Linked DNA regions of Anaerobacillus sp. CMMVII. The protein of the gene in region 1 binds, or shares a complex with, the protein of each later gene. Links are inferred from orthologs where the notes say so. Each region holds a gene or a part of one and is shown in the gene's direction. Other genes may lie near its edges.

What was found.
Region 2: the proteins of rpsG (region 1) and tig are in contact, whole or in part, in a crystal structure (PDB 3GTY), measured with the Thermotoga maritima proteins. The link is inferred for Anaerobacillus sp. CMMVII from one-to-one orthologs. Residues at the interface, in WP_004081843.1 of Thermotoga maritima: Lys34, Lys52, Lys55, Glu59, Arg62, Gln63, Glu66, Asn67, Lys69, Val71, Arg95, Ala109, Lys110, Lys111, Gly112, Arg113, Pro114, Glu117, Glu121, Ile124, Ala125, Tyr127, Asn128, Asn129, Thr130, Gly131, Lys135, Asp139, Arg142, Met143; in WP_004081061.1 of Thermotoga maritima: Glu122, Val124, Val129, Leu130, Tyr133, Glu188, Gly259, Ile262, Tyr263, Glu266, Ser270, Glu273, Gln274, Glu277, Arg308, Gln311, Ile312, Ser315, Tyr316, Glu325, Arg329, Arg336, Leu363, Phe366, Trp367, Arg373, Leu377, Arg381, Leu384, Glu387.

Annotation. Positions count from the first base shown.
Region 1 is NZ_JACEHK010000001.1:157,451-160,613, forward strand. The notes cover bases 1-2,830. They hold rpsG (30S ribosomal protein S7), read left to right. Parts: upstream 1-1,095; coding sequence 1,096-1,566; downstream 1,567-2,830. Other genes in these bases: rpoC (DNA-directed RNA polymerase subunit beta'), read left to right, coding at 1-189; H1D32_RS00765 (50S ribosomal protein L7ae-like protein), read left to right, coding at 269-517; rpsL (30S ribosomal protein S12), read left to right, coding at 629-1,051; fusA (elongation factor G), read left to right, coding at 1,705-2,830. In the rest of the region: more of fusA, read left to right, coding at 2,831-3,163.
Region 2 is NZ_JACEHK010000002.1:582,120-585,259, forward strand. Bases 1-2,807 are described here. They hold tig (trigger factor), read left to right. Parts: upstream 1-664; coding sequence 665-1,951; downstream 1,952-2,807. Other genes in these bases: H1D32_RS06920 (tetratricopeptide repeat protein), read left to right, coding at 1-24; H1D32_RS06925 (hypothetical protein), read left to right, coding at 18-416. UniProt on the Bacillus subtilis protein: Involved in protein export. Acts as a chaperone by maintaining the newly synthesized protein in an open conformation. Functions as a peptidyl-prolyl cis-trans isomerase.

The DNA of each region.
Region 1 (3,163 bases):
GATGCAGCAATTAAAGGTAAGCGTGATGAACTTCTAGGTCTGAAGGAAAATGTAATTATCGGTAAGCTTGTTCCAGCTGGTACTGGTATGCAAAGATACCGTAACATTGACCTTGCATTTGCAGGTCAAGAAGAAGCAGGAGATAGTGAAGTACAGGAAGTTGAAAAAGAAATTGTACTTCATGACTAAAAAATGTTGACACTAATGCATGTGGATGGTATTATATCTAAGTGCGTTAAAAGATACCTGATACTTTGGAGGATAAAACATGTCTTATGAAAAAGTAGCACAGGCTGAAGAAAAAGTTATTGGCACGAAACAAACATTGAAGGCTTTAGAGGATGGGATCGTTAAAGAGTTATATGTTGCTAGTGATGCTGATTATAAAGTAATTTATAAAGTAGTCGCATTAGCAGAAAAAAAAGACGTCCCTACCATAAAAGTTCAATCCATGAAAAAGCTTGGAAAAGCTTGTGGAATTGATGTTTCAGCAGCCACTGTAGCGATATTGAAGTAAACTACGTTTTTGCTAAAGTGTAAAAGCTTTGGCAAAAACGTTACTTTCGGAAATTGATGAACCACCTGGCTCAGTGGTCTTTAAAAATGTTTTAGGGAAGGAGGAAATCAAATGCCTACAATTAACCAATTGGTACGTAAAGGTCGTACAGATAAAGTTAAAAAGTCTGACTCTCCTGCGTTAAACAAAGGTTATAACAGCTTCAAGAAGTCACAAACTAACCAATCTTCACCGCAAAAGCGTGGTGTATGTACTCGTGTTGGTACAATGACTCCGAAAAAACCGAACTCAGCATTACGTAAGTATGCTCGTGTACGTTTAACTAACGGAATTGAGGTTACTGCATACATCCCAGGGATTGGTCACAACTTACAAGAGCACAGCGTAGTTCTTATTCGCGGTGGACGTGTAAAAGACTTACCAGGGGTACGTTACCACATCGTACGTGGAGCTCTAGATACAGCTGGAGTTCAAAACCGTATGCAAGGTCGTTCTAAGTATGGAACTAAGAGACCTAAAGCAGCTAAAAAATAATGTAAGAAAAATAAAATGTTTAATGATTGAAAGGAGGGGAAATAATGCCTCGTAAAGGACCTGTAGCTCGTAGAGATGTATTACCTGATCCGCTTTATAATTCAAAGTTAGTAACTCGTCTAATCAACCGTATCATGGTTGATGGTAAAAGAGGAGTAGCACAAACGATTTTATATAGAGCATTTGATCTAGTTCAAGAACGTACTGGAAATAACCCAATGGAAGTTTTTGAACAAGCTATTAAAAACATCATGCCTGTTCTTGAAGTTAAAGCTCGCCGTGTTGGTGGTGCTAACTATCAAGTGCCGATCGAAGTTAAACCTGAGCGTCGTACGACGTTAGGACTTCGTTGGTTAGTTAACTACTCTCGTCTTCGTGGAGAAAAAACGATGGAAGAGCGTTTAGCTAACGAAATCATGGATGCTGCAAACAACACTGGTGCAGCAGTTAAGAAGCGTGAAGACACGCACAAGATGGCTGAAGCGAACAAAGCATTCGCTCACTATCGTTGGTAGGATCAATCGAACTTATCATATTATTATAGCTAGAGAAGTCGGACGGACGTTTAGTTTTTTACTAAACGTCTATCGTCAGGCTTGTTAAGCTATATACAACTAAAATAATTCTCAACATTAGGAAGGAGAAAGAAACCTATGGCAAGAGAGTTCTCCTTAGAAAAGACACGTAATATCGGTATCATGGCTCACATCGATGCTGGTAAAACAACTTGTACTGAGCGTATTCTTTTCTATACAGGCCGTATCCACAAGATTGGTGAAACTCATGAAGGAGCTTCACAAATGGACTGGATGGAGCAAGAGCAAGAGCGTGGTATTACAATCACATCTGCTGCAACAACTGCTCAATGGAAAGGTCACCGCATCAATATCATCGATACACCTGGACACGTAGACTTCACTGTAGAGGTAGAACGTTCTTTACGTGTACTTGATGGAGCTGTAGCAGTTCTAGATGCACAATCCGGTGTAGAACCGCAAACAGAAACTGTTTGGCGTCAAGCGACTACATATGGTGTTCCACGTGTTGTATTCGTAAACAAAATGGACAAAATGGGTGCAGACTTCTTATATTCAGTAGGAACGTTACATGATCGTTTAGCTGCTAACGCTCATCCGATTCAGTTACCAATTGGTGCTGAGGATGATTTTAATGGTATTATCGACCTTGTAGAAAACGTTGCATACTTCTATGAAGATGATCTTGGTACACGTACTGATGCTAAAGAAATTCCTGAAGAGTATAAGGAATTAGCTGCAGAATGGCGTACAAAGTTAATCGAAGGCGCAGCTGAATTAGATGAAGAATTGATGATGAAATATTTAGAAGGAGAAGAAATCACGAAAGAAGAGCTTAAAGCGGCTATCCGTAAAGCTACAATCAATGTTGATTTCTATCCTGTAGTTTGTGGATCTGCATTTAAGAACAAAGGTGTTCAATTATTATTGGATGCAGTTCTTGAATATTTACCAGCTCCTACAGATGTACCATCAATCAAAGGTACTTTACCTGACAGTGAAGAAGAAGTAACTCGTGAATCAAGTGATGAAGCACCATTCTCAGCACTTGCATTTAAGGTTATGACTGACCCTTACGTTGGTAAACTTACATTCTTCCGTGTATACTCTGGTACAGTAAACTCTGGTTCTTACGTGCTTAACTCAACAAAAGGTAAGCGTGAAAGAATTGGACGTATCCTTCAAATGCATGCGAACTCTCGTGAGGAAATCTCAATGGTTTACTCTGGTGATATCGCAGCTGCAGTTGGTCTTAAGGATACAACAACTGGAGATACATTATGTGAAGAGAAAAACGCTGTAATCTTAGAATCAATGCAATTCCCAGAGCCAGTTATCTCATTATCTGTTGAGCCTAAGTCAAAGGCTGACCAAGATAAAATGGGTATGGCACTTTCGAAGCTTGCTGAAGAAGATCCAACGTTCAAAACTCACACTGATGAAGAAACAGGACAAACGATTATCGCTGGTATGGGTGAGCTTCACTTAGATATCATCGTAGATCGTATGCGTCGTGAATTCAAAGTTGAAGCTAATGTTGGTGCTCCACAGGTTGCTTACCGTGAAACAATCCGTA
Region 2 (3,140 bases), on another replicon or contig:
AAAGCATTGTTCTACAAATGTTAAAGGATAAAAAGGTTGACGAATTGATTGAAATACATAAGTTTGGCAACGTAATAACCATCAATGCATCAGAGTTTGAAAATGTCTTCCATGAAAAGTTTGGTAATGATACATTAGCTCTGGTAGCTGAACAATTAGAAAATGAAAACCCAAGTCTATTAGAAATGATTACACATATTTGGTGGCACTATTTATATGCCCTTTATCCTATTTCACCTGAGCCCCTTAGTGCAAATTCATGGGCAGCAGCAATACATAAACTAGGTACAGAAATGACAGGCTTTGATGAAGATGAATTGAGGCTAGCAAAGCAATATAATGTAACGGTAGAAGAAATGCTACATTGTGCTGCTAAAATCATGAAAATTGAACAGGAAACCTTTAAAGAATATTGAAATTGTAGTTTTCTTTCTTGTCTGGTAACAACCTATATGGAAGTAAATTCTGACAGTTGAAATGATGAAGCGGTATGGTATAATAGAATGGTTGTAAATGGTGGAATATCATATATATTTTGTGCTTTATGTACTTTAACCTAGTTAATGAAATAAAGTAACAGGAATTTGAGGCTTAGAGGACAAGCCGATTTTTCAAAAACAAACAACAAATACTTAACGAATGAAATGTTGGAGGGAAAGAATAAATGACTGCAAAATGGGAAAAGTTAGAAGGAAATCAAGGCGTACTTACAATTGAAGTAGAAGCCGCACAAGTTGACGAAGCTTTAAACCAAGCTTTCAAAAAAGTAGTAGGAAAAGTGAATGTACCTGGATTTCGTAAAGGGAAAATTCCTCGTGCAATGTTCGAACAACGTTTTGGTGTAGAATCTTTATATCAAGATGCACTAGATATTTTATTGCCAACTGCATATGCAGCAGCTGTTGCTGAAACAAAAATTGAGCCAGTAGACCGTCCTGATATTGATGTTGAACAAATGGGCAAAGGCCAAAACTTAATTGTTAAAGCAACTGTAACAGTTAAACCAGAAGTGCAATTAGGTGATTATAAAGGTTTAGAAATTGAAGAATTGGAAACAACTGTAACAGACGAAGATGTTGAGTTAGAATTAAAACGTCTTCAAGAAAAGCACGCTGAACTAACAGTAGTGGAGAATGGAACAGTTGAAAACGGCGATACAGCAGTTATTGATTTTGAAGGCTTTGTTAATGATGTTGCTTTCGAAGGTGGAAAAGGTGAAAACTATTCGTTAGAAATCGGATCTGGTTCGTTCATTCCTGGTTTTGAAGAGCAATTAGTTGGTGTTAAATCTGGAGAATCAAAAGATGTTGAAGTTTCGTTCCCTGAAGAATACCATGCTCCTGAACTTGCAGGTAAACCAGCAGTGTTTAAGGTAACTGTTCATGATATTAAGCGTAAGCAATTACCTGAACTAGATGATGAGTTTGCGAAAGATGTAAACGAAGAAGTTGAAACTTTAGATGCTTTAAAAGCTGATATCAAAGAAAAAATGATCCAAGACAAAACTACTGAAGCAGATCATAATAAGCGTGATACATTAGTTGAAAAAGCTGCTGAAAATGCTACGATTGACCTTCCACAATCTATGATTGATACGGAAATTGATCGTATGTTTGAAGAGTTTGGTCAACGTCTTCAAGCTCAAGGATTAAGCCTTGACATGTACTACCAATTCTCTGGTCAAGATGAAAATGGTATGCGTGAGCAATTTAAAGGAGATGCTGAAAAGAGAGTTCGTATTAACTTAACTCTTGAGGCTATTGCAGAAGTTGAAAATCTTGAAGTGTCTGATGAAGAAGTTAATGCAGAACTTGAAAAGATGGCAGAACTTTATAAGCGTTCTGTAGACGAGCTAAAACAAATATTAGCAATGCAAGGCGGCATCGAAGCATTAAAAGGTGACTTAAAAGTTCGTAAAGCAGTAGATTTCCTTGTAGAAATAGCAAAGTAGTTGCTTAATGAGAAAAGGAGTGGGGTCTGTTAAAGGATAGACCTTACTGGGAAAATAAGTTTTTCTTATTGAAATACCAAACTTTCTTATCTGAAAAATAAAAACAAGGCACGATTTATTCGTGCCTTGTTTTATACTAAAGTCATTGTAAAAATCTTGAAAAGATAACTACATATCGCTTAACCTCATTTTGCATTACTAAAGATTATGGGAAAATCTTCTGTATAAAAAAAGGGAAAAAGGAGGTAAAAGTTGAACTAAATACATATACTTTTTATATCATTTTTAGCTAGAGAAAAAAGGCCGAGTTTTTCTAGTTAGAACAATTTTGAAATTGGGTAAAATACTATTAAGTACATATACCTGGGAAAGTACAGGTGCTTCTATTAACGCTTTTAGCGTTAAATATGATAAAATGCAATACATATAAGCAAGTAATAAACGGCCAATTTATTAAACATCTTTTTTACTTTAATAAACTTTATTAAAGTAACGAGAAATCAACAAATTAGTAAATTTTTTTCTATAATGCGAAGATATAGAACTAACTTTGAGGGGTGAAATGATTATGTTTAAATTTAATGATGAAAAGGGTCAGCTTAAGTGTTCTTTTTGTGGTAAAACACAGGACCAAGTGAGGAAACTTGTTGCCGGACCAGGCGTCTATATATGTGATGAGTGTATCGAATTATGTACTGAAATTGTCGAGGAAGAACTGGGTACCGAAGAAGAAGTTGACTTCCAGGATATTCCAAAACCTAAAGAGATTAGAGAAATATTAGACGATTATGTCATTGGCCAAGAGCAAGCTAAGAAGACGCTATCAGTGGCTGTATATAATCACTACAAAAGAATTAATTCAGGCCAAAAAGGCGACGATGTTGAACTTTCAAAAAGTAATATTTGTATGATTGGACCTACAGGAAGTGGTAAAACCCTTCTAGCTCAAACTATGGCACGGATTTTAAACGTTCCTTTTGCTATAGCTGATGCGACAAGTCTAACTGAAGCTGGATATGTAGGTGAAGATGTTGAGAATATCCTTTTAAAGCTTATTCAAGCAGCTGACTATGATGTAGAAAAGCAGAAAAAGGGATAATTTATATTGATGAGATTGATAAGTAGCTCGCAAATCTGAAAATCCATCAATTACGCGTGATGTTTCAGGTGAAGGGGTTCAACAAGCATT